2 regions of the Streptomyces sp. TRD_SC_5 genome follow, and region 2 is predicted to be linked to the other one. Evidence: predicted binding sites of a transcription regulator. Region 2 holds the regulator's gene; the other holds the start of a gene.
The links. Region 2 encodes HspR, which represses chaperone genes until heat shock. Its sites were predicted from a motif close to TTGAGNNNNNNNNNCTCAA; they were not measured.

Region 1: lon (endopeptidase La) is a predicted target of HspR. The motif match lies at 13,879-13,897, and genes of this name have one in related genera.

What each region holds. Positions count from the first base shown of each region.
Region 1 is NZ_JBWZZS010000001.1:5,002,198-5,017,428, forward strand. It holds gene AC1P0E_RS23155 (SAV_2336 N-terminal domain-related protein) at 1-348, shown strand, start outside; gene AC1P0E_RS23160 (hypothetical protein) at 481-672, shown strand; gene AC1P0E_RS23165 (aKG-HExxH-type peptide beta-hydroxylase) at 746-2,080, shown strand; gene fxsT (FxSxx-COOH system tetratricopeptide repeat protein) at 2,136-5,159, shown strand; gene AC1P0E_RS23175 (multifunctional oxoglutarate decarboxylase/oxoglutarate dehydrogenase thiamine pyrophosphate-binding subunit/dihydrolipoyllysine-residue succinyltransferase subunit) at 5,279-9,169, opposite strand; gene AC1P0E_RS23180 (HAMP domain-containing sensor histidine kinase) at 9,434-10,495, opposite strand; gene AC1P0E_RS23185 (response regulator transcription factor) at 10,654-11,394, opposite strand; gene AC1P0E_RS23190 (spermidine synthase family protein) at 11,467-12,210, opposite strand; gene AC1P0E_RS23195 (GNAT family N-acetyltransferase) at 13,091-13,756, opposite strand; gene lon (endopeptidase La) at 13,920-15,231, shown strand, end outside.
Region 2 is NZ_JBWZZS010000001.1:3,372,285-3,387,515, reverse strand. It holds gene AC1P0E_RS15665 (Yip1 family protein) at 1-275, opposite strand, end outside; gene AC1P0E_RS15660 (FG-GAP repeat domain-containing protein) at 412-1,542, opposite strand; gene AC1P0E_RS15655 ((Fe-S)-binding protein) at 1,675-3,942, opposite strand; gene AC1P0E_RS15650 (sugar transferase) at 4,084-4,575, opposite strand; gene dnaK (molecular chaperone DnaK) at 4,767-6,632, shown strand; gene grpE (nucleotide exchange factor GrpE) at 6,629-7,318, shown strand; gene dnaJ (molecular chaperone DnaJ) at 7,442-8,632, shown strand; gene AC1P0E_RS15630 (heat shock protein transcriptional repressor HspR) at 8,634-9,083, shown strand; gene AC1P0E_RS15625 (fibronectin type III domain-containing protein) at 11,181-13,196, opposite strand; gene AC1P0E_RS15620 (helix-turn-helix transcriptional regulator) at 13,279-14,289, opposite strand; gene AC1P0E_RS15615 (helix-turn-helix transcriptional regulator) at 14,448-15,231, opposite strand, start outside.

The DNA of each region.
Region 1 (15,231 bases), 1.6 Mb from region 2:
CTGGACCAGTCGGCCCGTAAAGGCGTCGAATCCGCGACCCGGGCCAGGTCCTGGCTCCTGCTGGCCGCGGCGCAGCTCGAATTCCCCGGCGCGGCCCGTCACTTCACCGCCGCCGAGGCGGCCTACGGCAGGGCGCTGCGCGAGGTCGGCAAGCCCACCTCGATCACGGCGGCCCGGACCCTGCACGGCAGGGGCGTGCTGTACGAGCGGATGGGGCGCCCGGCAGCGGCTCTGGCCGACTACCTGGCCGCCGAGGGCCACTGGCGCAGACTGGCCGACGAGGGCAAGGAGCTCCCGCAGGACGAGAGAGGGGCCACTCGGGAGCGGCTCGCCGCGCTGGAGCGGTGAACGACGGGGGTCCGGCTGGATAGTCGACTCCAGTCAACTCCCTGTATGGCGAACGGGTTTCCGAACAGGAACGCTCGGGAAGAAGAAGGCTCACGGCAGTCGCCTCCGAGGGGGCACGGGGAGGAGAAGGACGTGCTGCAGCAACGTGATGCCGGATCCGCGCGGCAGGGCCGTGACCCCGTCGGTGGTCCCGTGCTTCCCGATCTGACGGGGGTTGACCTGCGGACTCTCCGGGCCATGGACGATGCGGCGCTCTGTGTCGCGGTCAACGATGTGCTGGACTGCGCCGGTGGCCTCACCGAGGCGTGGAACGACGGCAAGTGAACCGGACGCCGCGACGACGGAATCCGGCCAGGTTCGGGCAAGCCCCCCGGCGTACGGGAAAGAGCTGCACAGCGTGGCTCGCGGCGACGGGGCGATCGAAGCGATCAAGGCGTTCGGAGCGGTGGGCATGGCGTCCGTGACGGCAGGGTTCACCATTGCGGCCGGCACGCCCGCGCGCCTCGCCGCCACGCGCTCGGCCCCGCGCGACCTCGCCCTGCTGCACGCCGCGCTGCACAGCCGGCGCCTGGTCCTGTTCAAGTCGCTGCTCACCCGGCTCGGCCGGGAGGCGGTGGACCCGGCGGCGCGCGCGGGCTTCGACCGGGACTGGCGGCTCCTCGAACTGGCCGAGGCCCATGCCCCGCAGACGGCGCGACGGGCCCTCGACTACCCGTCCGTCGGCGGCTGGCTGGCGCACGCCCTCAACGCGCCGGGCGCCTCCGGCCTCGCCGCCGCCCTGCCCCATCTGGGGGAGATCGCCGTGAGCGTCGCGGTGCGCACCGGCGCCCCGTTCAGGGCCACGCTGCCCACCGTCGGCGGCGACCTCGTCCTTCCCGGCCTCGGCCGCTACCGGGTGGGCACCGCCTCGGTCCGGGTGGCCTCAGGGCCGTACGGAATGCTCCTGAGCCCTCAAGGCCGCCGGTCGGTCCCGGTGCTGCTGCGCACCGGCGGACAGGGGTACGGACCGGGCTGGCGGGGCCTTCCCGTGCTGCCCGGCAGCCGGGCCCGGCTGGACGCTCTGGTGTCACTGCGCGCTCCGTCCCCGCAGGTCCGTCCGCCGTCCGGCGCGGCCTCTGCCTCGGCCTGGACGGCCTGCTGGCGGGCGGCGACGGCGCTGCTGGAGTCGGCCGACCCCTGGCGCGCCGCCGAAGTCGTCTCGCTGGTCCGCTCGGTGGTGCCGATGGCGGACGTACGGGACGGACCTTCCAGCAGTACGCTGCGGGCCGCCCCCTGGGCCGTGCACACCGCGCTGCCGGCCACCGCGCAGAAGTTCGCCGAAGTACTGGTGCACGAGCTCGCGCACAGCAAGCTCGCGGTTCTCGGTGACCTGGTGCCGCTGCACCGCGCGAACGGCGACGCCGTGCACCGAGTGGCCTGGCGCCCGGACCCGCGGCCGTTCGCCGGGGTGCTGCAGGGCACGTACGCACATCTCGCGCTCTCGGACCTCTGGAGCCGCGTCGCGGAGCGCCCCGGGGCCGGCGCCCTCGCGCGCAAGAGCGCCCGGGCCCGCTGCGAGGACTATCGCGAACAGATCGCGGGGGCCTTGCCGATACTCTTGGACTCGCACCAACTCACGTCAGCCGGAAGGGAATTCGTTCTCGGCATGCGGCGCCATCACAGAGATCTCGGCCGACCGGGTACCTCGTTTGCGCTGCCGGATGGCCTGTCAGTGGATGGTGACGTTCGGTAACATCCCAGTCGCGTCATGTGCGGAGTGACGCGGCCGACGATGAGGAGACGTGCGCATGGTCGCTCAGCGGCACCTGGCGGGCGGCGCAGCCCCCGACCAGGAGTCCCAGCATTTCGTGGTGGCCTTTCCCGGGTACCACCGTTCGTGGGCCAACTGGATAGCTCACCGGCTCGAGGCACACGGCCACCGCGTGACCGCGCACCGGTGGGACCCCGACCGCGATCAGCCGCTGGACGAGGCCCTCAGCGACCTGCTGATGGCCAGAGGCCGGGTCCTGCTCGTACTCAGCGACTGGTTCTTCCAGCTGGGCCCGCGCCGGGAGGGCGAGTGGAACGAGGTGCTGCGCGGCTTCGTCGCCGACAACGCCGAACGCTTCGCCGCCGTCAGCCTCACCAACCAGGCGCTGCTGCCCGCCACCGCCGTACTGGAACCGGTGGATCTGTGGGGCATCACCGAACAGGAAGCCGAACGGCGGCTGCTGGCCCGGCTCTCCATGGAACCGGCGCCGCGCCGCGTCCCGATCGGCGCCGCTTCCCGCTACCCCAACGACGCACCCCCGGTATGGGGTGAAGTACCCCGTCGCAACGGCCGGTTCACCGGCCGCGACGAGCTGCTCAACCGCGTCCGCGAGTCCCTGATGAACGCGGAGGCCGGAGCGGCCGTCTGCGCCCTCGTCGGAATGGCGGGCATCGGCAAGACCCAGATCGCGGCGGAGTACGCCCACCGCTTCAGCCCCGACTACGACGTCGTGTGGTGGGTCAACTCCGACCAGCGCGGCATCCTCCGCGACCGCCTCGGCGAACTCGCCCCCGTACTGGGGCTGCGCAGCGGCTCCGAGCCGGGAGAGCGGATCCGCGCGGTGCGCGACGCGCTGCGCCGCGGTGAACCGCACGGCCGCTGGCTGGTGATCTTCGACGGCTGGGAGGACGTCCGTGAAGCCCTGGAGGTGCTGCCGCAGGGCGGCACCGGACACGTCCTGATCACCTCGCGCAACCACGGCTGGCGCACCTCGGCCGATGTCCAGGAGGTGCCGGTCTTCTTCCGCGCGGAGTCGACCGCCTATCTGATGCGCCGGGCCAAGCACGTCACCGAGGCGCAGGCCAACATGGTCGCGGCCGAGTTCGAGGACCTGCCGCTGCAGATGGCGCACGCCGCCGCGCTGCTGGACGTCTCCCGGATGGAAGTGCCGGAGTACCTGGCCAAGGTCCGGGCCGGGGAGATCGACCCCCTGGAACAAGTGGTGCCCGAGCTGGGCGACTACCCCCGCTCCTCGCTCACGTCCTGGTCGATGCTGTTCAACAGCATCCTCGAATCCGAGACCCGGGCCCTGGGGCTGCTCAAGCTCTGTGCCTGCTTCGCGCCGGGCCGGATCCCCATCGGACTGGTGCGCGGAGTCCCGCCGGCCGATCTGCCGGAAGAGCTGCGCTGGATCGCCAGTGCGACGCCGGAGTGGCCACGGGCCCTGGACGCGCTGACCAACTACTCGGTCATCACCAGGGATTCGCGCAGCCTGTCGGTCTCCTCCGGAGGAGAGGCGGGCCCCCGGCAGGAATCGATCCACATGCACCGGATCGTCCATGGCGTGGTCACCCAGCTCACCGCGGGCGACGACCGCGAGACCCACCGGTCGGTGGTACGCCGGGTCCTCGTCGAGGCCGACCCGGGAGCGCCGTCGGACAGCAGGCAATGGCCGCGTTACGCCGAGATCCTGCCCCAGCTGGATCCGTCCGGCGCCCTGGAGAGCACCGATCCGCGCACGGTCCAGATGGTCCTGAACTGCCTGCGCTACTGCTACTCCAGCGGCGAGTTCAGGGTCGGCATCGATCTCGCCGAGCGGATGCGGGCGAAGTGGACGGACCTCTTCGACCCCACCGACCAGCCGATGCTGGAGCTCAGCAGCGAACACACCGCCATCCTGCGGGCCAGCGGCCGCTTCCACGAGGCGTACGACATCGACAAGGCGACCCTGGCCCGGCTGACCTCCCACCCCGACCGCGACGACATCCGGCTGATGAACGCCCACAACAGCGTCGCGTCCGACCTGCGCTTCCTGGGCCAGTACCCCGAGTCGTTCCGGATCCAGGAGGAAGTGGTCACCACCGCCCGCAGACTCCTCGGCGCCGAGGAGTGGAGCACCCTGTGGGCCCAGCACAATCTGGGCGTGGCCCTGCGGCTCCAGGGGCGGTACGAGGAGGCGTACGAGAGTGATCTCGACACCCTCCGCAAGCGGGAGTCGGTGCTGAGCACCCGCCACCCGGAGACCCTGCACTCGGAGAACGCCTGCGCCCGCGACCTGCGCCTCATGGGCCGCTACCACGACGCGCTGTCCCGCCAGGAACTCGCACTGCGCAAGCACCTCCAGGTGCTGGGGGAACGCCACCCGCAGACGCTGTGGGCCCAGCACAACCTGGTCATGTGCCGGCGCCGCGCGGGTGTGGCGGCGCAGGACATCGGCCAGGAGATGGCCGAGCTGCTGGCGCGGTACGAGCGAGCGAACGGCAAGGGGCATCACAACAGCCTGATGCTCGTCACCGACTACGCGAACCTGCTGCGGGTGCGCGGCGACCTGGGGCTGGCGCGGGATCTGATCGGCGAGGCGGAGGACACGTACCGCAGGCTGGTGGGCCAGGCCCACCCCGTACCGACGGGCATGCAGTCCAACGTCGGCCTGATCCTCCAGGCGGAGGGCGACCGGGACGGGGCGCTGAACCTCTTCGAGCAGGCGCTGTCCGGGCTGCGTACGCTCCTCGGCCCCGACCACCCGTGGACCCTGGGCTGCGCGCTGAACACCGCGGGAGGGCGCAACCTCACCGGCCGGCTGGAGCAGGCGGCCGAGCTCAGCCGGGACACGCTGGACCGGGCCCGGCGGGTGCTGGGCGGGGACCATCCCATGACCCTCTCCAGCCAGACGGCGCTCGCGAGCGACCTGCGCGCGCTGCGGGAGCAGGAGGAGGCCGACAAGCTGGAGGAGGACGCGCTGCAGAAGCTGACCCGGACCATGGGCGCCCAGCACCAGCACACGCTGTCCTCGCGCCGGCGGGTGCGTCCGTACTGGGACTTCGAGCCGTATCTGGGCTGAGCCGCGCTTTTCGCCGTACGCCGGAGGGCCCGGCACCGCATCGCTGCGGTGCCGGGCCCTCCGTGCGTACGAGCCGAACTGATCAGGCCGGTCGGGCCGGTCCGACCAGCTCGGGCCGGTCAGGCCTCGAAGACCTCGTTCAGCAGCTGCTGCTGCTCCGCCTGGTGGCGCTTGGCCGAGCCGACCGCCGGGGACGAGCCGTGCGGGCGCGAGATGCGCCGCAGGCGCTCGCCGTGCGGGATGTCGGCGCCGACCGCCAGGTCGAGGTGGTCGATCAGGTTGAGCGCGATGAACGGCCACGCACCCTGGTTCGCCGGCTCTTCCTGCGTCCACAGGTACTTCTCGGCGTTCGGGTACTTCGCGATCTCCTCCTGGAGCTCCTTGCCCGGCAGCGGGTACAGGCGCTCGAGGCGGATGATCGCGGTCTCCGTGTCGCCGCGCTTCTGACGCTCGGCCTCCAGGTCGTAGTAGACCTTGCCGGCGCAGAAGACGACCTTGCGGACGGCGGCCGGGTCGACGGTCGAGTCGCCGATCACCGGGCGGAAGCCGCCGGTGGTGAACTCCTCGGCCTTCGACGACGCCGCCTTCAGACGCAGCATCGACTTCGGGGTGAAGACGATGAGCGGCTTGTGGTGCGGGTTGTGCACCTGCCAGCGCAGCAGGTGGAAGTAGTTCGAGGGGAGAGTCGGCATGGCGACCGTCATGTTGTCCTGCGCGCACATCTGGAGGAAGCGCTCGGGACGGGCGGACGAGTGGTCCGGGCCCTGGCCCTCGTAACCGTGCGGAAGCAGGAGCGTGACGCCGGACGTCTGGCCCCACTTCTGCTCGGCGGACGAGATGAACTCGTCGACGACGGTCTGCGCGCCGTTGACGAAGTCACCGAACTGGGCCTCCCACATGACCAGCGACTCGGGCCGGGCGAGCGAGTAGCCGTACTCGAAGCCCATGCACGCGTACTCGGAGAGCAGCGAGTCGTAGACGTTGTAGCGGGCCTGCTCGTCCGACAGGTACTGGAGCGGGGTGTAGTCCTCGCCGGTGTTCTGGTCGACGAGCACCGCGTGGCGCTGGCCGAACGTACCGCGGCGGGTGTCCTGGCCGGACAGCCGGACCGGGACGCCCTCCATCAGCAGCGAGCCGATGGCGAGGGTCTCGCCCATGCCCCAGTCGATCGTGCCGTCCTCCACCGAGGCCGCGCGGCGCTGCATCTGCGGCATCAGGCGGGGGTGGACGGTGATCCGGTCGGGGATGTTGACCTGGGACTCGGCGATCCGCTTGACGGTCTCCTGGGAGACCGCCGTCTCGATGGCCACCGGGAACGTGGCCTGGACCTCCGGGGTGTGGGCCGGAGCCGGGTGCGAAGTGGCCTCGCGGACCTCCGCGAACACCTTCTCCAGCTGGCCCTGGAAGTCCTGGAGCGCCTGCTCGGCCTCTTCCAGCGTGATGTCGCCGCGACCGATCAGCGACTCGGTGTAGAGCTTGCGCACCGAGCGCTTCTTGTCGATCAGCGTCACCATCTGCGGGTTGGTGAACTGCGGGTTGTCGCCCTCGTTGTGACCGCGGCGGCGGTAGCAGATGAGGTCGATCACCACGTCCTTGTTGAACGACTGGCGGAACTCGAAGGCGAGCCGCGCGGTGCGGACCACGGCCTCCGGGTCGTCGCCGTTCACGTGGAAGATCGGCGCCTCGATCATGCGGGCCACGTCGGTCGCGTACATCGAGGAACGCGAGGACTCCGGGGCGGCGGTGAAGCCGACCTGGTTGTTGATGACGATGTGGATTGTGCCGCCGGTGCGGTAGCCCCGCAGCTGCGACATGTTCAGGGTCTCGGCCACGACGCCCTGGCCGGCGAAGGCCGCGTCGCCGTGGAGCGCGAGGGGCAGGACCGTGAAGTCCGTACCGCCCTTGTTGATGACGTCCTGCTTGGCGCGGGCGACACCCTCCAGGACCGGGTCGACCGCCTCCAGGTGGGAGGGGTTGGCGACGAGCGAGACCTTGATCTGCTCGCCGTCGAGACCGGTGAAGGTGCCGTCGGCGCCCAGGTGGTACTTGACGTCGCCGGAGCCGTGCATCGACTTCGGGTCGAGGTTGCCCTCGAACTCCCGGAAGATCTGCGCGTACGACTTGCCGACGATGTTCGCGAGGACGTTCAGGCGGCCGCGGTGGGCCATGCCGATGACGACCTCGTCCAGGCGCGACTCGGCGGCGGAGTCGATGACCGCGTCGAGCAGCGGGATGACGGACTCGCCGCCCTCCAGGGAGAAGCGCTTCTGACCGACGTACTTGGTCTGGAGGAACGTCTCGAAGGCCTCGGCGGCGTTCAGGCGGCGCAGGATGCGCAGCTGCTCCTCGCGCTCCGGCTTGGCGTGCGGGCGCTCCACGCGGTCCTGGATCCACTTGCGCTGCTTGGGGTCCTGGATGTGCATGAACTCGACGCCGACGGTCCGGACGTACGAGTCGCGCAGGACACCGAGGATGTCGCGCAGCTTCATCATCGACTTGCCGGCGAAACCGCCGACGGCGAACTCGCGCTCCAGGTCCCAGAGCGTGAGGCCGTGCTCGTTGATGTCCAGGTCGGGGTGCTTGCGCTGCTTGTACTCCAGCGGGTCGGTGTCGGCCATGACGTGGCCGCGGACCCGGTAGGAGTGGATCAGCTCGAAGACGCGGGCGGCCTTGGTGACGTCGTCGTCGTGGGAGACGTCGATGTCCTTGAGCCAGCGGACCGGCTCGTACGGGATCCGCAGCGCTTCGAAGATCTGGTCGTAGAAGTCGCTCTCGCCGAGCAGCATGTTGGCGAGGATGCGCAGGAACTCGCCGGAGGCGGCGCCCTGGATGACCCGGTGGTCGTACGTCGAGGTCAGGGTCATGACCTTGGAGATGCCCAGCTTGTTCAGGGTGTCCTGCGAGGTGCCCTGGAACTCGGCCGGGTAGTCCATCGCGCCGACGCCCATGATGAGGCCCTGTCCGGGCATCAGGCGGGGCACGGAGTGGACGGTGCCGATGCCGCCGGGGTTCGTCAGCGACGCGGTGACGCCGGTGAAGTCGTCCATCGTCAGCTTGTTCGCGCGGGCGCGGCGGACGATGTCCTCGTACGCCTGCCAGAACTCGAAGAAGTTGAGCGTCTCGGCCTTCTTGATGGCCGCGACGACGAGCTGGCGGTCACCGTTGGGCTTGACCAGGTCGATGGCCAGGCCGAGGTTGACGTGCGGGGGCTTGACCAGGGTCGGCTTGCCGTCCTTCTCCGCGAAGGAGTAGTTCATCGACGGCATGGCCTTGAGGGCCTGCACCATCGCGAACCCGATGAGGTGCGTGAAGGAGACCTTCCCGCCCCGGGCGCGCTTGAGGTGGTTGTTGATGACGATGCGGTTGTCGAACAGCAGCTTCACCGGGACGGCGCGCACGGACGTGGCCGTGGGCAGTTCGAGTGAGGCGTTCATGTTCTTGGCGACCGCCGCGGACGGGCCGCGCAGCGTCACGTACTCGGGGCTCGCGGGGGCTTCCTTGGCGGCCTCGGCCTTGGGCTCGGTCTTCGCCTTCGTGCCGGCCTGCTGTGCGGCGGCCGGTGCTGGGGCGGAGGCGGGCTTGGTGGCGGGGGCTGCCGGTGCGGCGGCCGGTGCGGCCGTCGCGGGGGCCTGGGCCTGGGCCGCGGGCTTTGCCGCAGCGGGTGCGGCAGGCGCGGCGGGGGCCGGCTGGTTGGCCGCGGGCGTCGCCGGGGTGGCGGGCGCGGCGGGTGTGGCAGGTGCCGGAGCGGCGGCCTGGGCCGGCTGTGCGGCGGCCCCGGTCACGTCTTCGGCTTCGGGGGTGGCGGACTTCTCCGCCGCCGGGGTGGATCCGGGCTTGTAGTCGGCGAAGAAGTCCCACCAGGCACGGTCGACCGAATTCGGGTCCTGGAGGTACTGCTGGTAGATCTCGTCGACGAGCCACTCATTGGGACCGAAGGCAGCGGCAGGGTTCTTCCCTTGCCCGTCTTGGTCGGTCGAGACGCTCGGGCTACTGGGGGACTGAGACGACACGGCGTTAACCGCCCTCTTCCGCTTCGCAAGGTGATGGACAGCGGAAATAAAGGCTACGCCTCCCCGGCCGAGAGGTGCAGGCCGGGCGGGCCTTCCGTCGCGTAAGTCACATCGGAGAGCTGGTTTCGGCGCCTGGAATGGCGGGAAACAAGCGTGGTTCCGGTGTGGTCCGCTGTGGTCCGGGTAGGACGGACCGTGGTTACGGCCCACTTTGGGCCGCACCCCCAAAGGAAGACACGCAGAACGTGTGCTTCCGGTTCGACCCTACGTCAATGGACGGGGCGCGGGCTTCCCCGGAAGAGTGACCTGGATCCGGCAGCCACGCGCGGATTCGGCCACACCTATCCGTCCGCCGTGCAGATCCACCGCCCAGCGCGCGATCGCGAGGCCCAGGCCCGTACCGCCGTCGCTGCCCGGACCGTGCGGGGCCGGCAGGCTGCCGCGGTTGAAACGCTCGAAGACCCGGTGCCGCTCGGACTCCGGTATTCCCGGCCCCTCGTCCAGGACCTCCAGGTCCAGGCTCTCGGGCTGCGGGCCGCGCCGGGCGCGCACGGTGACGCGGCCGTGCGGCGGGCTGTGCTTGACCGCGTTGTCGAGGAGATTGGCGACGACCTGGTGCAGCCGCTCGATGTCCGCGTGCGCGGTCAGCTCGGGCGGCGAGACATCCAGATGCAGATGTACGTCCGTACGGGTATGACTGCCTGACCCGGAGGCGAGGCCGCGCTGCGAGGCGATGACGTTCGCCTCCTTGAGCACGCCCGAGAGGTACGGCCAGACCTCGAAGCGGTGCGCCTTGAGCGGTACGACGCCGTTGTCGAGGCGGGAGAGGTCGAGCAGGGTCTCGACGAGCCGGCCGAGCCGCTCGGTCTGTTTCAGCGCCGTACGCATCGTCTCGGGGTCCGCGGCGGACACCCCGTCCACGACGTTCTCCAGTACCGCTCTGAGCCCCGCGATGGGGGTTCTGAGCTCGTGGGAGACGTTGGCGACCAATTCCTTGCGGTGCCGGTCCACGGCCTCCAGATCGTCCGCCATGCGGTTGATCGTGGCGGCCAGGTCGCCCAGCTCGTCGCGGCGGCCCGCGCCGCGCACCCGCCGGGTGTAGTCACCGTGCGCGATGGACTTGGCCACCGTCGTCATCTCGTCGAGAGGTGACGTCAGGCTGTGGGCCACGAACTGGGTGATCAGCATCGACGCGATGACGGAGAAGACCGTGATGAAGCGCAGCTCGGTCTTGGTGCGCAGTGCGACAAGGATCAGACCAGTGGTGATGAAGACCGAGACGACGACGAGCGTGCCGAGCTTGGTCTTGATCGAGAAGGGACGCAGCCTGTTCGCCGGCCTGTGGCCCGGGGTGTGGCCCGGGCGGTTCCCCGGCCTGTGGCCCGGGGCGTTGCGCGGGCTGTTGCGCGGCTTGTTCCCCGGGCTGTTGCCCGGTCTGTTCCCCGGGTCGTTGCCCGGCCTGTTTCCCGGCCTCCCCGGTCTGGTCATGCCGGTGGAGTCTCCAGTGCGTAGCCCACACCGTGGACCGTACGGATCCGCTCCGCCCCGATCTTCCGCCGGAGCGCCTTGATGTGGCTGTCGACGGTCCTCGTCCCCGACGCGTCCGCCCAGTCCCACACCTCGGCGAGCAGCTGCTCGCGCGAGAGCACGGCGCGCGGCGTGTTCGCCAGGCACACCAGGAGGTCGAACTCGGTCGGAGTGAGGTGTACGTCGTCACCGCGCACGCGCACGCGACGCTGTGCGTGGTCGATCTCCAGCTCGCCGAGGCGCAGGATGCCGCTGCGCGGCGTCGAGGCGGCGAGCGTGGCCCGCTCGACGCGGCGCAGCAGGACGTGCACGCGGGCCGCGAGCTCGCGCATGGAGAACGGCTTTGTCATGTAGTCGTCGGCGCCTACCCCGAGCCCGACCAGCATGTCGGTCTCGTCGTCGCGTGCCGTCAGCATCAGGACCGGTACCGGCCGCTGCGCCTGCACGCGCCGGCAGACTTCGAGCCCGTCGAAGCCCGGCAGCATGATGTCGAGAACCATCAGATCGGGCTGCCACGCCTCGGCGGCGTCCACCGCCGCGGGTCCGTCGACGGCTGTCTGCACCTGGAAGCCCTCGGCGCGAAGTCGCGCAGCAATGGCGTCGACGATGGTCGCGTCGTCCTCGACGACCAGCACCCGGCGCTGAGCGCCCGGAGTGGCCGCGAGGCCGTTGTGGCTGGTGTGTGTCTGCTGCTCCATTGCCCCGCCCCTGGGAGTTCTCTTCTATCCCACGTGTAGGGCAGCAGCGTAGATGCACTGACAGCGTCCCGGCTACGCAGGGCGAACCGCGAGATGGACCACGTCAGGAACGCCCCGGGCAACTTGGATCTCTTCCGTCCGAACCAAGTTGAATCCGGCATTCCGCAACGCGTCGTCGAATGCCGGGGACGGTTTGGCCGACCAGACGGCGAGGATTCCCCCTGGTCTCAGCCGCCTCATGCACCCCGCAAGTCCCTGCGGGGAGTAGAGATTGGCGTTGTCTTCGGTCACGGTCCAGTCGGGGCCGTTGTCGATGTCGAGGCAGAGCGCGTCGTACGTGTCCTGGTACGTACCAACACTCCCGATCCGGTTTTCCCGGACGTAATCCACGAGATCGGTGTGAATGATCTCGCATCGTGGATCGGCGAGCGCGTCGCCCGTGATCCGGGCCAGGGGGCCCTCACGGTGCCAGTCGATGATCGCCTGCTCACGCTCGATGACGGTGATCCGCCCCCAGCGAGGCTGAGCGGCGGCGCGGGCGAGGGAGAAGCCGACACCGAGGCCGCCGACGAGGAGGGCGGGGGAGGGGCGGGCGGGCGTCTCGGTCCGGTCGGTGGGGTCGGTCCGGTCGGTGGTCGGGAGTGCTTCGAGGGCGGCGTCGACGAGGAGTCGCTCGGAGCGGCCGTCGGAGGTGTCCATCAGGAAGCAGCCGTTGGCGATGATCTCGAAGTGGGTTCCACGCTCCCGCAGAACGACTTCGCCGTACGGGCCCTCGCGCCGGTCGATGGTGATGGCGTACGGAGCCTGGCTTGCCATGGGGGAACCTCCGGGTGACGGTTCGGTGCTTCTTTTTGTGGGCGGGGCCATCCTGGCGTTGCCGGAGGGGCGGAACAAACCCTGGGGGCGGAGCCTCTGGTGACGGGGTGTTGGGGGAGGGTGACTGAGGCGGGGGCGTTGGTGGTTCTGGGGCGTTGGTTGTTTCTGGTGTGGGGGCCGCCTTTGGTGAGGGTGGCGTCGGAGGCCCGGCGGTAAAGGGCGCTCCTGCGTCGCGTCGCCTGCGGCGATTGCGCTGCGCTTCACCCTTGACCGCCGGTCCTCCGCCGCAGTGCTTCTGGGGGGCGGCCCCCGGGGGGAGCCCACGGGGGAGGCTCGGGGAGTGGCTGGGCTGTCGTTGCCGGGCTGCGGGTGTGTGGGTGGGGCGCATGGGGTCTTGGGGGTGGTGCGGCCCCTGGCTCGGCGGGTGCGGGGACGGCCGTTGGTGCACCATCCCCAAACTCGACGTACACGCGCACCCAGGCCGGTGGAGGGCCGACCGTCCGGGACGACCTGCGGACTCATGTCCATGCGGGTGGGGCGCGTCAGTTGAATGGGGTGACTCGGGTGGGTGCGGCGTCCACCCCGTCCGGTGGTTGGTTGGGCCACAAGCAGGTTGCTGGGCTTGGTGGGTGGAGGGGCGTCCAGGGGTGTGTGGTTCTGCCGATGGCCCAGGCGCATCTGCGACCAGCAGGCCGCGCCATCCGATCGGTTCGCGCGGTTCATGGCGTTGCTGTGGGTCGAAACGCTCCCATGACGACTGGAAGCGTTACAGCTGTGACGGGTGGGGTTGGAGGGGTGTTGAGACTTGCCACGTGGTGGGTTCCGTTCATCGCCGGCGTCCTCCCGGACCGTCGGTTGCCGTCAGGCGAGGCGAATCGGCTTAGCCACGACTCGCGGCGGCCGAATAGGTTACGCCGACCAAAGGGGCGTACACCTGCCAGCCCAGCGACTCGTACAGCCCCCGGCCCTCCGTCGTCGCGCCCAGCACCCCGACTGTGGCTCCCTGTTCGTACGCCGCGCCCTGGAGCGTACGCATCACCAGCGCGCCCAGGCCCTTGCGCCGGTGCGCCGGGTCCGTCTCCACCTGGTCCACCACCGCCGTCCTGCCGGTCGGGGCCACCTGGCCACGTGCGGCGAAGCCGCCGTCGGGGGCGAGGACCAGGAGGCGGGTCACGCCGCCCCGCTCCCAGGACTTGAGTGTGTAGCCGTCTGGGACGCCGGTGCCGTACAGCGGCCGCAGCGGTGTCGTCATCAACCAGCCCGGGCCGTCGGACACCCACTCCGGGCCGAGCCACGCCGCGACGGTCTCCGGCTCCAGGGGCACCTTGAGCCAGACGGCCGGCGCGCCGTACGTCTCGGCCAGCTTGCGAACCGTCGCCTCGTCCGCCTCGGTCATGACGTGCCGGGTGGCGTGGTGGGGAAGTCCGACGTCGACCGTGAGGCCCCAGGGCTGCGGCACCGGGTGCGCCGCACCCCGCGACACGACCCATCCGTCCACCCACGCACGGATCGCCTCGGCGGTGGAATCGAAGGGTGTGCTGAGCATTCGGGCCCCTTGGTAAGGAGTGGGTGGCGAGCGAGGCTATTACCTGGCTTGCTTTTTGGGGAGCGTTGATCGCTCACAGCGAACGTGATCCCGGCCGGGGAACATCCGGCACGGCGCAAGCATTGAGTCGGCATAGCTCAAGTTAACTGCCGAAGGGGAGATCATGGCATCGACGTCCAACCCGCTCACCCTGCCCGTGCTGCCGCTCGACGACGAGGTCGTGCTGCCGGGAATGGTGGTGCCCCTGGACCTTTCCGATACCGACGTACGCGCCGCGGTGGAGGCCGCCCAGGCCGCCGCCCGTTCCAGCGGCGACTCCAGTGGCAACAAGCCACAGGTGCTTCTCGTTCCGCGTATCGACGGTACGTACGCCGCGACCGGCGTCCTGGGCACCGTCGAGCAGGTCGGGCGGCTCTCCGACGGCGACCCCGGCGCCCTGATTCGCGGCCGCAGCCGCGTCCGGATCGGCGCGGGGACGACCGGGCCCGGCGCCGCGCTGTGGGTCGAAGGCACCAGCGTCGACGAGACGCTGCCCGACCCGCTTCCCGGATCGGTCACCGACCTGGTCAAGGAGTACAAGGCACTCGCCACCAGCTGGCTGAAGAAGCGCGGTGCCTGGCAGGTCGTCGACCGCGTCCAGCAGATCGACGGCGTCTCCGCCCTCGCCGACAACTCCGGCTACTCGCCCTTCCTCACCACCCCCCAGAAGGTCGAGCTGCTCGAGACCGCCGACCCGGTGGTCCGCCTCAAGCTCGCCGTGAAGTGGCTCAGTGAGCACCTCGCGGAGCAGGACGTCGCCGAGTCCATCGCCAAGGACGTACAGGAGGGTGTCGACAAGCAGCAGCGCGAGTTCCTGCTGCGCCGGCAGCTCGACGCCGTACGCAAGGAGCTGCGCGAGATCAACGGCCAGGGCGGCGAGGACGAGTCCGACGACTACCGGACCCGCGTCGAGGCTGCCGATCTCCCCGAGAACGTGCGCGAGGCCGCCCTCAAGGAGGTCGACAAGCTGGAGCGGTCATCCGACCAGTCGCCCGAGGGGTCCTGGATCCGGACCTGGCTCGACACCGTTCTTGAGCTGCCGTGGAATCAGCGGACCGAGGACCAGTACGACATCCGCAGCGCCAAGGAGGTCCTGGACGCCGAGCACGCCGGTCTGCAGGACGTGAAGGAGCGCATCACCGAGTACCTCGCCGTGCGCAAGCGCCGGGCCGACCGCGGGCTCGGTGTGGTCGGCGGGCGTCGTGGCGGCGCGGTGCTGGCCCTCGTCGGCCCGCCCGGCGTCGGCAAGACGTCGCTGGGCGAGTCCGTGGCGCACGCGATGGGCCGGAAGTTCGTACGGGTCGCGCTCGGCGGCGTACGCGACGAGGCGGAGATCCGCGGACACCGGCGTACGTACGTCGGGGCTCTTCCGGGGCGGATCGTGCGCGCCGTCAAGGAAGCCGGGTCCATGAACCCCGTCGTCCTGCTGGACGAGA
Region 2 (15,231 bases):
GCGTACTGGCCACCTCCCCCGGGAGCGCCGTGTCCTCCGTAGCCGCCCTGGGCGTGGCCCGGGTGCGGGTGCGGGTCCGGTTCGCCGAAGTATTCGGGCTCGCCGTGCTGTCCGCCGTACTGCGGTGCCTGCGGCCACTGCTGCTGGCCGTACGGGGGCTGAGGCGATGACGCCTGCTGCCCGTACGGCTGTTGCTGCCGTTGCTGCTGTTGCCGCTGCGGTTGTTGTTGCGGGGTGCGGTTGTCCCGGCCGCGTCCGATCCTGAATCCAGCCACATAATCGAACGTACCTGGTCCGGATGCGCCGTATGCCGGGCCTGCCGCTACAGGCCCGGCTTTGCGGCCGAGCTGTGACATCCCCTAGGGGGCTCCCTTGCGGCATGGCGGGACGCATGGTGCGCGTGCGTCCGAGTCAGTGGGGCGTGGAGAAGACCGCCGTGGAGAAGGTGATGGTCCTCTTCGCGGCCGAGGAATGGAGCGTGACGACGTCCGTCGTCTCGCCCCGGTGCGTACGTACGACCGTGTCCGGCTTCTTGTCACCGTCGTAGTCCGCCCGGCGCAGGACGCTCGTGGTGAGCGTCTCCTCGCCGGCCGGGAGCTTGCCCGGCGCCGGCTTCACCGCCTTGAAGGTGTACGTACCGCCCGGGCGCCCGGGGCCCGTAGGGCCGCCGAGCACCAGCTGTGCGCGGGCGGCGGTTCCGGGCTCGTGCGCGCGGGTGGCGGAGACCAGGTCGTCGTAACCGTCCTCGTTGACGTCGGGCGCGAGGTCGGGGGAGACGAGGACGGGGCCGACGCCCGGGATCGCGCCCGCGGCCGCGCGCGGGGCGCCGGCGCGCGTGAACGGGCCGCGCAGGTAGCTGAGGCGGCCGCCGCTCGCGGTCACCGCCAGGTCCTTGCTGCCGTCGCCGTCGAAGTCGCCGCACACGGGGTGGTCGGGCCACTCGTTGCCGAACCGGGCGCGGTCGGGGATGCGGAGCTTGACCGCCTTGCCGGTGAGACCGTTCGCAGAGCCGAAGAGGATCTGGAGCGGTACGGGCGGCATGCCCGTGCCGTTGAACGGCGGGTCCGTGGTGACCACCAGGTCGGCGTAACCGTCCTTGTCGAGGTCGCAGGCCGCCTCGGCGTCGAAGGCGGCGGGGAGCACGCCCTCGGTGCGGGCCGCGTTGCGGGCGGGCGTGAGGAGCTGGCGTACGGCGGGATCGAGCGCCCGCGGGGCCCCGGAGCCGTACACGATGCCGATGCCCGCGTCGTCGCCCAGACGGTCCTCGGGGCCCTTGACCAGGTCGTTGAGGACGAGGTCGCGGTGGCCGTCACCGTTGAAGTCCTCGGCTGCGCGGCTGCCCTTGCCGTTCGGTACGGGGCGCAGGGGAGCGGCGGCCTTGTTCGCCATCGCGGCGGGTGTGGAGTCGGCCTTGGCGCCGGTGGCCGCCGGGGAGTCGCTGTCGGCGGAGGCGCCGCAACCTGTCAGCAGTACCGCGCAGCTCACTGCCGCCGCTGCGATCCCTCTTCGCACGATCCACCTCGTCCGTATCGCCAGTAGCAGCCAGTAGCAGCAAGTATCAGTTGCCACATGATGCTCTTTTTTGACCGCGGCGGTAAGTGGAGTGCACGAAAGCGGCCGGACCTGCCCCCGAGACAGATCCGGCCGCTTCTTCGGCTGTGTGCGTGCTACGTGCTACTTCACCGGTTCCGGCTCCGGCGCGTCCTCGGACTCCGCCTCGCCCGCGGGCTCGGCCGGCGTCTTCACCGAGTCGAGGAGCAACTGCGCCACGTCCACGACCTGGAGGGATTCCTTCGCCTTGCCGTCGTTCTTCTTGCCGTTCATGGAGTCGGTGAGCATGACGAGGCAGAAGGGGCAGGCGGTGGAGACGATGTCCGGGTTGAGGGACAGGGCCTCGTCGACGCGCTCGGTGTTGATGCGCTTGCCGATCCGCTCCTCCATCCACATGCGCGCGCCGCCGGCGCCGCAGCAGAAGCCGCGTTCCTTGTGGCGGTGCATTTCCTGCTGACGCAGGCCGGGGACGGCGGACATGATCTCGCGCGGAGGCGTGTAGACCTTGTTGTGGCGGCCCAGGTAGCAGGGGTCGTGGTACGTGATGAGGCCCTCGACCGGGGTGACGGGGATGAGCTTGCCCTCGTCGATGAGGTGCTGGAGCAGCTGCGTGTGGTGGATGACCTCGAACTCGCCGCCCAGCTGCGGGTACTCGTTCGCGATCGTGTTGAAGCAGTGCGGGCAGGTGGCGACGATCTTCTTCGACGACTTGGGCTTGCGTGTCGACGGGTCTTCGTCGTCTTCGCCGTACGCCATGTTCAGCATCGCGACGTTCTCCTGGCCGAGCTGCTGGAACAGCGGCTCGTTGCCGAGGCGGCGGGCCGAGTCACCCGTGCACTTCTCGTCGCCTCCCATGATCGCGAACTTGACGCCCGCGATGTGGAGGAGTTCCGCGAAGGCCTTCGTCGTCTTCTTGGCGCGGTCTTCCAGCGCGCCCGCGCAGCCGACCCAGTAGAGGTACTCGACCTCGGACAGGTCCTCGATCGTCTTGCCGACGATCGGCACCTCGAAGTCGACTTCCTTCGTCCACTCGACGCGCTGCTTCTTGGCGAGACCCCAGGGGTTGCCCTTCTTCTCCAGGTTCTTGAGCATGGTTCCCGCCTCGGACGGGAACGCGCTCTCGATCATCACCTGGTAGCGGCGCATGTCGACGATGTGGTCGATGTGCTCGATGTCGACCGGGCACTGCTCGACGCACGCGCCGCAGCTGGTGCAGGACCACAGCACGTCCGGGTCGATGACGCCGTTCTCTTCGAGCGTGCCGATCAGTGGGCGCTCGGCCTCGGCGAGGGCGGACGCCGGGACGTCCTTGAGCTGCTCGGGCGTCGCCTTCTCGTTGCCCTCCATGTCCTTGCCGCCGCCCGCGAGCAGGTACGGCGCCTTGGCGTGCGCGTGGTCGCGCAGCGACATGATCAGGAGCTTCGGGGAGAGCGGCTTGCCCGTGTTCCAGGCGGGGCACTGCGACTGGCAGCGGCCGCACTCGGTGCACGTGGAGAAGTCGAGGATGCCCTTCCAGCTGAACTGCTCGACCTGGCTGACGCCGAAGGTGTCGTCCTCGCCCGGGTCCTCGAAGTTGATTTCCTTGCCGCCGCTGGTCATCGGCAGAAGCGCGCCCAGCGCGGTGCCGCCGTCGGACTCGCGCTTGAACCAGATGTTCGGGAAGCCGAGGAAGCGGTGCCAGGCCACACCCATGTTGGTGTTGAGCGAGACCGTGATCATCCAGGTGAAGGACGTGACGATCTTCAGCGCCGCGAAGAAGTAGGTGAGGTACTGGAGCGTGCCCACGCTCAGGCCGTCGAGGGCCGCGATCAGCGGGTACGAGGCGAAGAACCCGGGCTCCCAGCTGTCGACGTGGTGCAGCGCGCCTTCCAGGGCGCGCAGCGTCATGATGCAGACGCCGACGATGAGGATGACGGCCTCGACGAAGTACGCCTGGCCCGTCTTGGAGCCCGTGAAGCGTGACTTGCGCCCCGCCCCGCTCGGCCTGTTCAGCTGCCGGATGACGATCAGGGTGACGATGCCGAGCACCGTCATCAGGCCGAGGAACTCGGTGAAGAGTTCGTACGGCAGCCAGTCGCCGATGACCGGGATCAGCCAGTCGGCCTGGAAGAGCTGGCCGAAGGCGTTGACGATCGTGAGCAGCAGCGCGAAGAAGCCCACCGCCACGAACCAGTGCGCCACGCCGACGATGCCCCAGCGGTTCATCCGGGTGTGGCCCAGGAACTCCTTGGCCAGGGTGATGGTGCGCTGTGTGGGGTCACCGGTGCGGGAGCCCGCGGGCACAGGCTGGCCCAGCCGCACGAAGCGGTAGATCTGCGCGACGGCTCGGCCGAACAGCGCGACGGCTACCACCGTGATGACCAGCGACACGATGATCGCGGCGAGTTGCATGAGGGGCTCCTCGGGCCTGCGAGGGTGAGAGCTCAGTGGGGATTACTAAGCGGTAACTTATCCAGTCCGTGCTGAGCGTACCCACTTATGCCGCCGCACTGTAGCCGCGCATGCGGTGATCTGTGTCGCGTAAGGGTTCCCTCAGCATTTGGCGGCGAGGACCGCCGGGATCGTGCGAGCCAGGATGGCCAGATCGAGGCCGAGCCAGTGCTGCTCGATGTAGTGCAGATCCAGTACGTCCATCTCCTCCCACGGCAGCTCGGAGCGCCCGCCGACCTGCCACAGCCCGGTGAGACCCGGCCGCACCAACAGTCTCGCCCATGTGGCCGACGGGTGGCCGGGCGGCAGGGCGCACGGGCCGACCAGGGACATCTCGCCGCCCAGTACGTGGATCAGCCGCGGCAGTAGGTCCAGACGCGTCCGGCGCAGCAGCCGGCCGGCCGGGGTGCGCGGATCGGCGCGGAGCGTCAGCATCTCGAAGGGGCGGCCGGCCAGGCCCGCGCGGATTTCCCGTACGAGAACCGGACCCGGCGACGTTACGGCTGCGGCCGTCGCGGTGAGGAGCAGGAGAGGGGCGGCGATCGGCAACAGGGCGAAGGTGACCGCCAGGTCGAAGATGCGCTTCGCGGGCATGTGGCGTACCTTTTCACGCCTTTCGTCCCGAGATGGCGCATCGGCGGACATGGGCGTGCCGTACTCGTGCCGTGCTCATGCCCATAAGGGCCGCATAAGAGTTGAGCCTCCTCGACTCAGCTCTGTTGACGGGTTGGGATCCGTCGTGCATCCTTGAGTCTGTTCCACTCAAGTCAGCTGGAGGAATCGAAATGGCACGTGCGGTCGGCATCGACCTGGGCACCACTAACTCCGTCGTCAGCGTTCTGGAGGGCGGCGAGCCCACCGTCATCACCAACGCCGAAGGCGCCAGGACCACGCCGTCCGTCGTCGCTTTCGCGAAGAACGGTGAAGTGCTGGTAGGCGAGGTTGCCAAGCGCCAGGCGGTCACCAACGTCGACAGGACGATCCGGTCGGTCAAGCGCCACATGGGCACCGACTGGAACATCGAGCTCGACGGCAAGAAGTTCAACCCGCAGCAGATGAGCGCCTTCATCCTGCAGAAGCTGAAGCGCGACGCCGAGGCCTACCTGGGCGAGAAGGTGGCCGACGCGGTCATCACCGTCCCGGCGTACTTCAACGACTCCGAGCGTCAGGCGACGAAGGAGGCCGGCGAGATCGCGGGCCTGAACGTCCTGCGCATCGTCAACGAGCCGACGGCCGCCGCCCTGGCGTACGGCCTCGACAAGGACGACCAGACGATCCTCGTCTTCGACCTCGGTGGCGGCACCTTCGACGTATCGCTCCTCGAGATCGGCGACGGCGTCGTCGAGGTCAAGGCCACCAACGGTGACAACCACCTCGGTGGTGACGACTGGGACCAGCGGGTCATGGACTACCTGGTCAAGCAGTTCCACTCCGGCCACGGCGTGGACCTCTCCAAGGACAAGATGGCGCTCCAGCGCCTGCGCGAGGCGGCCGAGAAGGCCAAGATCGAGCTGTCCTCCTCCACCGAGACCTCGATCAACCTGCCGTACATCACGGCGTCGGCCGAGGGCCCGCTGCACCTGGACGAGAAGCTCACGCGCTCGCAGTTCCAGCAGCTCACCGCCGACCTGCTGGACCGCTGCAAGACGCCGTTCCACAACGTCATCAAGGACGCGGGCATCCAGCTCTCCGAGATCGACCACGTCGTTCTCGTCGGTGGCTCGACCCGTATGCCGGCCGTCGCCGAGCTCGTCAAGGAGCTCACGGGCGGTCAGGACGCCAACAAGGGTGTGAACCCGGACGAGGTCGTCGCCATCGGCGCCTCGCTCCAGGCCGGTGTCCTCAAGGGCGAGGTCAAGGACGTTCTGCTCCTCGACGTCACGCCGCTGTCGCTTGGTATTGAGACCAAGGGCGGCATCATGACGAAGCTCATCGAGCGCAACACGACGATCCCGACCAAGCGCTCCGAGATCTTCACGACGGCCGAGGACAACCAGCCGTCCGTCCAGATCCAGGTCTACCAGGGCGAGCGCGAGATCGCGGCGTACAACAAGAAGCTCGGCATGTTCGAGCTGACCGGCCTGCCGCCGGCCCCGCGTGGTGTCCCGCAGATCGAGGTCGCGTTCGACATCGACGCCAACGGCATCATGCACGTCGGTGCCAAGGACCTCGGCACCGGCAAGGAGCAGAAGATGACCGTCACCGGTGGCTCCTCGCTGCCGAAGGACGAGGTCAACCGGATGCGCGAAGAGGCCGAGAAGTACGCGGACGAGGACCACAAGCGCCGCGAGGCCGCCGAGACCCGCAACCAGGCCGAGCAGCTCGTCTACCAGACGGAGAAGTTCCTCAAGGACAACGAGGACAAGGTCCCGGGTGACGTGAAGACCGAGGTCGAGACGTCCATCACCGAGCTGAAGGAAAAGCTCAAGGGTGAGGACACGGCCGAGATCCGCACGGCGACGGAGAAGGTCGCGGCCGTCTCTCAGAAGCTGGGCCAGGCCATGTACGCCAACGCCGAGGGCGCTCAGGCCGCGGGCGGCGACGCTCCCGGTGCGGACGGTCAGGCCAAGGCGGACGACGACGTCGTGGACGCCGAGATCGTCGACGACGAGAAGGACGCCGGCGCCGGTCGTCAGGGAGGCGCCGCATGACGGAGGAGACTCCGGGCTTCGAGGAGAAGCCCGACGTCCCTTCCGGCGCCACTCCCGAAGACGCCGAACCGCAGGCTGCCGCGCCCGAAAAGGCAGGGACCGACTCCGTCGAGGAGTCGGGCCCGGCGGCCCCGGCCGGGGACGTACAGGATGTACAGCAGGACGTAGCTCTGACCGCACAGCTGGACCAGGTACGTATGGCGCTCAGTGAGCGCACCGCGGACCTCCAGCGGCTGCAGGCGGAGTACCAGAACTACCGTCGCCGCGTGGAGCGGGACCGGGTCACGGTCAAGGAGATCGCTGTCGCGAACCTCCTGAGCGAGCTCCTCCCGACCCTCGACGACATCGGCCGCGCGCGTGAACACGGCGAGCTGGTGGGCGGGTTCAAGTCGGTCGCCGAATCGCTGGAGACGGTCGCCGCCAAGATGGGCCTGCAGCAGTTCGGCAAGGAGGGCGAGCCCTTCGACCCGACGATCCACGAGGCGCTGATGCACTCGTACGCACCGGATGTCGAGGAGACGACGTGCGTCGCGATCCTGCAGCCTGGTTACCGGATCGGCGAGCGGACCATCCGTCCCGCGCGGGTCGCGGTGGCCGAGCCGCAGCCGGGGGCCACGCCCGCCAAGGCGGACGAGCCCGAAGCCAAGGCTCCGGACGAGGAGAGCGGTGGCCCGGACGAGGGCTGACGTGACCGGTAGCGGTACGAGTAGCGGTACGGATACGAGTAGCCGTACTAGTACCCGTACTAGTAGCGGTACTCATAGCAGTAACAGGTGTTGTAGCGGCAGCAGGAAGGAGGGACGTCGGGGATGAGCACGAAGGACTTCGTCGAGAAGGACTACTACAAGGTTCTCGGCGTCCCGAAGGACGCCACCGAGGCCGAGATCAAGAAGGCGTACCGGAAGCTCGCCCGCGAGTTCCACCCGGACGCCAACAAGGGCGACGCCAAGGCGGAGGACCGCTTCAAGGAGGTCTCCGAGGCGAACGATGTCCTCGGTGACCCGAAGCGGCGCAAGGAGTACGACGAAGCTCGTGCTCTGTTCGGGAACGGCGGCTTCCGCCCGGGCCCGGGCGCCGGCGGCGGCTCCTTCAACTTCGACCTGGGCGACCTCTTCGGAGGCGCCCAGGGCGGGGCCCAGACCGGCGGTGCCGGCGGGTTCGGCGGCGGCCTCGGGGACGTGTTCGGGGGCCTGTTCAACCGGGGCGCCGGCCCGGGTGCCCGTACCGGTACGCAGCCGAGGCGCGGCCATGACATCGAGTCCGAGGTGACGCTCAGCTTCACCGAGGCGGTCGACGGGGCCACGGTCCCGCTGCGGATGTCCAGCCAGGCCCCGTGCAAGGCATGCTCCGGCACCGGCGACAAGAACGGCACGCCGCGTGTGTGCCCGACCTGCGTCGGTACGGGACAGATCTCGCGCGGCGGCGGTGGCGGCTTCTCGCTCACCGACCCGTGCGTCGACTGCCGGGGCCGTGGGCTCATCGCCCAGGACCCCTGCGAGGTCTGCAAGGGCAGCGGCCGCGCCAAGTCGTCGCGCACCATGCAGGTCCGGATCCCGGCGGGCGTTTCCGACGGCCAGCGGATCCGGCTGCGCGGCAAGGGCAGCCCGGGCGAACGGGGCGGCCCGGCGGGCGACTTGTACGTCGTGGTCCACGTGGACGCCCACCCGGTCTTCGGCCGCAAGGGCGACAACCTCACCGTCACCGTGCCCGTCACCTTCGTGGAGGCGGCGCTCGGCGGCGAGGTGAAGGTCCCGACGCTGGGCGGCCCGCCGGTCACCCTCAAGCTGCCGGCCGGCACGCCGGGCGGCCGCACGATGCGAGCGCGGGGCAAGGGCGCGGTCCGCAAGGACGGCACCCGAGGCGACCTGCTGGTCACCGTGGAGGTCGAGGTGCCCAAGGACCTTGACGACAAGGCCCGCGAGGCGCTGGAGTCCTACCGTGAGGCGACCGCCGGGGAGGACCCGCGGGCGGAGCTGTTCCAGGCCGCGAAGGGAGCATGAGATGGACCCGCGCATGCGTCGTAACCCGTACCAGCTCACCGACGAGTCACCGGTGTACGTCATCTCCGTCGCGGCCCAGCTCTCCGGTCTGCACCCGCAGACCCTGAGGCAGTACGACCGCCTCGGCCTGGTCTCCCCGGACCGCACGGCCGGGCGCGGCCGGCGCTATTCGGCCCGCGACATCGAACTGCTGCGCACCGTCCAGCAGTTGTCGCAGGACGAGGGCATCAACCTGGCCGGCATCAAGCGCATCATCGAGCTGGAGAACCAGGTGACCGCGCTCCAGCAGCGCGTCGCCGAACTCTCGGCGGCGGTGGAGGGCGCGGCGGCCGCGCTCCAGCAGCGCGAGGCGCAGGTGCACGCGTCGTACCGGCGCGACCTGGTCCGGTACGAGGACGTGCAACAGGCGAGCGCGCTGGTGGTCTGGCGCCCGAAGAGGACGCCGGAGTAGGCCGGCCGAGCGAGCCATGAGAAGGCCCGGGACCCCACGTCATGGGGTGCCGGGCCTTTCGCTGTGCGGGGTGGAGGGGCTTGGGGGGGGTGGGGGGTTTGGGGGGTTTGGGGGTCGGGGGTAAAGACAACCACTGGTTGCGTCTGGGGGTTTCGGGCCGTCCTGAGCGCTCGAGTGTCGGTGGGCCGGGGCGGCGCGTCAAGGGCGCTCCCTGCGGTCGCGTCGCTGCGCGATGGGCCTGCGGCCCACCCTTGACCCGCCGCCCCGTCCCACCGCTAACGCTCAATAGGGGACGGCCCAAGAAAAAACGCCCTGCACGGGGGCTCCGGGGAGGGGCGCGGGTGGGTTTGGTGGCTGTCGGGTTGGTGGGTGGGGCGCGGTCGGTCTAGGGGCGGCTCGGCCCCAGTCTCAGCGGGTGCGGGAACGGTCGTTGGTTCACCATCCCCATTCCGACGCACACGCGCACCCAGGTTGGGTGGGCGGTCGGCCGTCCGGGTCGACCTGCGGACTGATGTCTGCTCGGGTGGGGCGCGACAGTTGAATGGGGTGACTCGGGCGGGTTCGGCGTCCACCCCGTCCGGTGGTCGGTCGAGCTACAAGCACGGGGCTGGGCTTTGTGGGTGGAAGGGCACCCAGGGGCGAGTTGTCCTGTCGACGATCAAGGCCGGGGCGGACGTCCCGGCCGGTAGGGCCGACGGTCGAGACCCTCGCCCTTCCCGGGCCGGATGCCACACCACCGGCGTGGCATGTGCCTCGGGTGTTCGTATGTCCGAGCCGACATCCGGTGAGACCGTCGGGCATGGTGTCGTCCAGTTCTTGCTCCGCCCGGGAAACGTCGACTCAAGCCACGTACAGAAGTCCGTTGTCGCTGTGATGGGTCGCCCGATGCGATGAACTCGACAATTGGTGAATCTCGGCGCCCCTCGCGCCTCACTCGTCACAGCCGTTGGGCTTTCGGTCATCGCGGGAGCGTTTCGACCCACGCGCAGGCGCGGTGGGATCGAAAAAGGGATGCCGTTGCGGGGGGCGACTCGGCGGATGTGACTGGTGAGCTTGGTGTGGTGACTTGTCGGCCGTCGGTGACTTGCAGGGGGACGCTTGGCGGGCTTGGGTGCGGCCGGGGCGCTTTTCCGCCCCCGTCACGGCCGAGGCAGCGGTCCGGCTGTCGCTTTCTGCACGAGCCGGTCGCCTCACCCGCCCCCTTGGGGGAGTCGGGTGCAACGAACTCGACACTTGACGAGTCCTGACGCCTCACGAATCACACCGGTCCCACCCGTATCGCTTCCGGTTGTCATGGGAGCGTTTCGACCCACAACGGCCCCACGAACCGCGCGAACCGATCGGATGGTGCGGCTGGCGTGGGTGGGATGGCGGGCCGGAAGGCCCCCAGGCGCGCCGGGTTTTGTTCCCGGCCACGGCGTGGCCTGCTGGTCGCAGACGCGCCGCAGCCATCGGCAGAACCACACCGTTGGGTGCCCTTCCACCCACCAAGCCCGGCAACCTGCTTGCAGTCCTGCCGACCACCGGTGGGGGTGGACGCCAGACCGGCCCGAGTCGCCCCATTCAACTGTCGCGCCCCACCCGCAGACGGGACGGTCCGCAGGTCGATCCGGTTGGGCGGCCGCCTACCGGCGTGGGTGCGCGTGTGCGTCGAGTTTGGGGGCGGTGCACCAGCGGCCGTTCCCGCACCCGCTTAGCCTGGGGCCGAGCCGCCCCCTAGAGCTCGTGCGCCCCACCCACACACCCGTCGCCCGGCAGCGGTGAGTGACCACTTGCCGGAGTTTCCCCGTGGGCTCCCCCCGGGGGCCGCCCCCCTTAAGCATTGCGGCGGAGGTTCGGCGGTCAAGGGTGAAGCGCAGCGCAATCGCCGCAGGCGACGCGACGCAGGAGCGCCCTTTACCGCCGGGCCTCCGACGCCACCCTCACCAAAGGCGGCCCCCACACCAGACGCAACCAACGCCACGGGCCCACCGAAGCCCCCGCTCCCCACCCCCGCTTCGCGGAGTCACGGCCGCGCGGCATCACCGCGTACCCGCCGCGCGGCATCACCGCGCGCCGCACCGCGTAACGGCATCACCCCGCACCCCCCGCGCCGCGTCACCGCGTTGTGTCGGCCTTCGGGGTGGCGGAGGCCTCTGCCGACAGTGGTGCCTCGCCGCCCGCTGCGTCGACGGCTGCGACGGCGTAGTAGTACGTCGTCCCGTTGGTCACTTCCGTATCCCTGAACTCGTTGTCCGTGGTCACCGGCAGCGCGGTCGCGTTCTCCTTCGTGACGCCGGGCTCCGTCGCGCGGTACACGCGGTAGCCGGTGATCGCGGGCGCCCCCTCGTCCGCCTCCACGTGGTCCCAGACGAACCACACCATCCCGTCGTGGCCGGACATGTCGTAGATCCGAGTCGCGGCGGGCGGCTGATGCGCCTGGTACACGGGCTTGAAGGAGCCGGAGGCGGGGGAGGCCACGCCGTACTGGGTTACCGCGACTACCGCGTAGAAGTCGTCGCGTTCGCCCGCCGGGATGTTGTCGACGGCGAGGCCCGGGTTCTGCGTGACGCGGTACGGCCCCGCGTCGGGGCCGGTGGGGACAGGGCTCGTCGCGCTCTTGTAGATCCGGTATTCGGTGACCGGGACGTACGGGCCCGCCGTCCACTTCAGCTCCAGCCGGCCACCGGTGAGGGTCCCGGTCAGTTCCTGCGGCGCGGTCGGTACGGACTCCGGGCCGACCGCCCGCTCGCCGACCACCCACTGCGTCTTCGCCGACTCGTTGCCCGCCGCGTCGACGGCCGTGACGCGGTAGCGGAACCGCTGGCCCGCCTGGCCGGTGGTGTCCTGGAGCGTGAGTTCCGCCGTAGTGCCGACCTTTGTCTCTACGTCCAGGTCCTCCGGCGCGCGGTAGACGTTGTACGCCTTGGTGTCGGCGGCGGCCCCGCTCTGCCACGCCAGCGTGACGCCTTTGTCGTCCTCCGCGGTGACGGTGGGCGCGGTGGGCGGCAGGGGCGGGGTGGTGTCCGGGCCGGCGACGGCGACGTGGGTGGCGTACGGCGACGCGTTCCCGGCCGCGTCCACCGCCTTGACCGTGTACTTGTACGACGTCACCGCCGGGTCGAGGGCTGTGTCCGCGTACGCCGGGCTCGCCATCGCCTCCAGCGTGGCGATCTTCGCGTAGTCGCGGGAGTCCCCGGCCGCGCGGTACACCTCGTACTTCGCCGCGTCCGGGACCGCCTGCCAGGTCAGGGAGTTGGTGTCGGCTCCCTCGGACTTGCCGGCCAGGCCGGTGGGGGCGGCGGGCGGTGTCGCGTCCACGGTGGTGACGGGCATGTCGATGCTGCCGGGGCCCTCGCGCCCGGCCTTGTCGACCGCGCGGACCTCGTAGTACCAGACCTCGCCGGTCGCGGGCGGGACGCCGGTGTATGTGGTGCCGGTGAGGTGGGTGGCCCCTGTGACGTTGATGTACGTACTGGTGCCCTTGAGGCGGCGGAAGACGCGGTATCCGGCCAGGTCCATCTCGGCGTTCCGGGACCACGTGACGGTCGCCCTGCGGGTGGCCGTGTCGTACGTCGTCTTCGCGCCCGTGGGGGCGAGGGGAGGGGTTGTGTCCACGTCGGGGGAAGTGCGGGGTGTGTAGGTGAAGTTGACGCTCGCGGAGCCGGTGAAGGCGGCGTAGTCGACGCGCAGGGTGTGGGTGCCCTTGGGGATCGTGACGTTGACCGTCTTCTTCTGGAGGGTGGTGACGTCCTGCCACAGGTCGATCTGGCGCACCCCGTCGACGTACACCCTGATGCCGTCGAGCGCCTCGGCGGTGAGCGAGAAGGGTCCGCCGGAGCCGAAGTCCCGGGTCACGGACCAGCGGACGCCGAAGTTGTCGTTGGGGAGGGTGGCGCCGGGCGGGTCGCCGGTGCCGTAGTTCTCGGCGATGGCGGCGTCGCAGGCGGTGGCGGCTGGTGTGCCGCTGAAGGTGGTGTTCGCGAAGAGCTGCGCCTGCCATTGCGGCGAGGCGCAGGCGGCGGCTGCGGCGGACGCCGGGGTGGCGGCGAGTGCGTACACCGTCCCGGTGGCCATGACTAGGGCGGTGGCCGCGGCGGCGGCGCGGAGGGCGGCTCTGGAGTCCACGTGCACGGCTGGGCAGCTCTTTCTGTTGAAGAAGAGGAGTCACAGACGTGGGGGGAAGGGTGACTGTACAGGTGGCAACGGTGTGGAACTACCGGTTGTGCGAGTCGAGTTGAGGTGGTGCGGGGTGGGTCGTTCCGACGATGTCGGACTGGACGAGGAGAGCGCCCAGGTGGGTTCGGCTCGAGGCGTTGAGGGCCTGCATGAGCTTGGCGATGTGGGCGCGGCAGGTTCGTACGCTGATGCCCATCTTGCGGGCCACCATCTCATCGGTGTTTCCCTCGACGAGAAGGCGGGCGATGCTGCGCTGTACGGCGGTGACGGGGGCGTCGGGGGATACGAGTGGCAGGTGCTCGGCGATGGGCGTGGCCTGGGACCACAGCACTTCGTAGACCTGGACGAGATAGGTGACTAGGGCCGGGTGCCGGATCTCGAGGGCTACGTCGCGCTGGGCGGTGGCGGGGAGGAACGCCACCGCGTGATCAATGATGATCAGCCGTTCGATCGTTTGTTCAAGGGTGCGTACTTGCAAATGGGTGGGAGGTATCTGCTTCAGGTAGCTCTTGAGGTGCGCACCGTACCGCGCCGAATGCTGGTAGATGTGTCGGACGCGGGCGCCTCGCTCAATGGCGGGCAGAGCATGCCTCAGTCCCTGCTTCAGGGCTTTGGGCGGGCGGGTGCTGCCCGGCTGTGCCGTCAGGATCTCCTCCGCGGCGACGCTCATGGCGTTGTCCAGCGCGGAGTTGATCAGTGGCATTCCTTCGAGCACGGTGATGGCGAGGTTGGGGTCCTCACTGGCGACGGCCGTCAGGGGTGCCAAGGAGTTGGCCAGCGCAGTCGTGAGCTGTACGCGCTCGTGGATTTCCCGCGTGATGGGCTGCAGCAGGTGCGCCAGCGCGGCTGACGGCGGCGCCGGGTGCAGCCATGCGGCGTCTCGGGGATCGGGGCGCAGCAGTGCCATGTCGATCAGGCACGGGGCGGGTGTGAGATCGGCGCGTGCGATCCGGCCCTTGCGGAGTGCCTCGGTGTAGAGCCGGACCGCGGGTTCGCACAGTTCCCGGTCGCCGTGCGGGTGTGCCGGTTTTTCCGCATCTCTGCTCATCTGGGACCCCCCCTTTTTTGCAGTGCAACAAGATGACGGTGGTGAAATCGTAGTGAGGGAGGGAGTGTTGGTCGTGGCCTGGGGCGGACGAACTCTCCGGGCGCAGCCCCGGTCGTGGCCGCGCTTCCCCCCCGTTGCGTAGCCGAGGCCGACCGTGGTCAGCGATCCTGATCCAGAATGCCGGACTGGGCTATGAGGTAGCCGAGTTGGGCGCGGCTGCCGCTGCCGAGGGTGGCGTTCAGTTTGGCGATGTGCGCGCGGCAGGTTCGCACGTTCATGCCGAGGCGGCGGGCGATGGAGTCGTCGACATGGCCTTCGACCAGGAGTTGAGCGATGGAGCGCTGAACGCCGCTGATGCCTTTGGGGGGCGGGTCGTAGTGGAGCTCCTCGAGAAGCGGGGCCGCGCGGTTCCAGAGCTGCTCGAAGACTTTGACCAGGTAGTCGATCAGCGCGGGGTGGCGGAGTTCCAGGGCGACTTGGTTGTCGTTGCGAGCCGGGATGAACGCGACCGTCCGATCGAAGACGATCAGGCGCTCGATGAGTTCTTCGAGCGTACGGATCTCCACCTTGTCGGCGGCCAAACGTTCCGCGTAGGCGAGCGTGCCCTGGCTGTGCCTGACGGTGTGCTGGTAGAGGGTGCGCATGCTGACGCCTCGGTCGACCACCGACAGGGCGCGTTCCAGGCCTTCGCTCAGACGGTCCTCGCCCCGGTCGCCCCCGGGCTGGACGGTGAGGACTTCGGTGCGGCACTCGGCGGTGGCGAGGTCGAGTGCGGCGTTGATCCGGTTGATCCCCTCCAACACCGTGATGGCGTGTGTGGTCGGGGGGTCCTGGGCGCTGATGTCCATGAACGGCTCGAAAGAGTCGGCCAGTTCGACGGAGTGCCGCCTGCGTTCCTGTATCTCGCGCTCTATGGGATGGAGCCGCTGCGCGAGTGCGGCG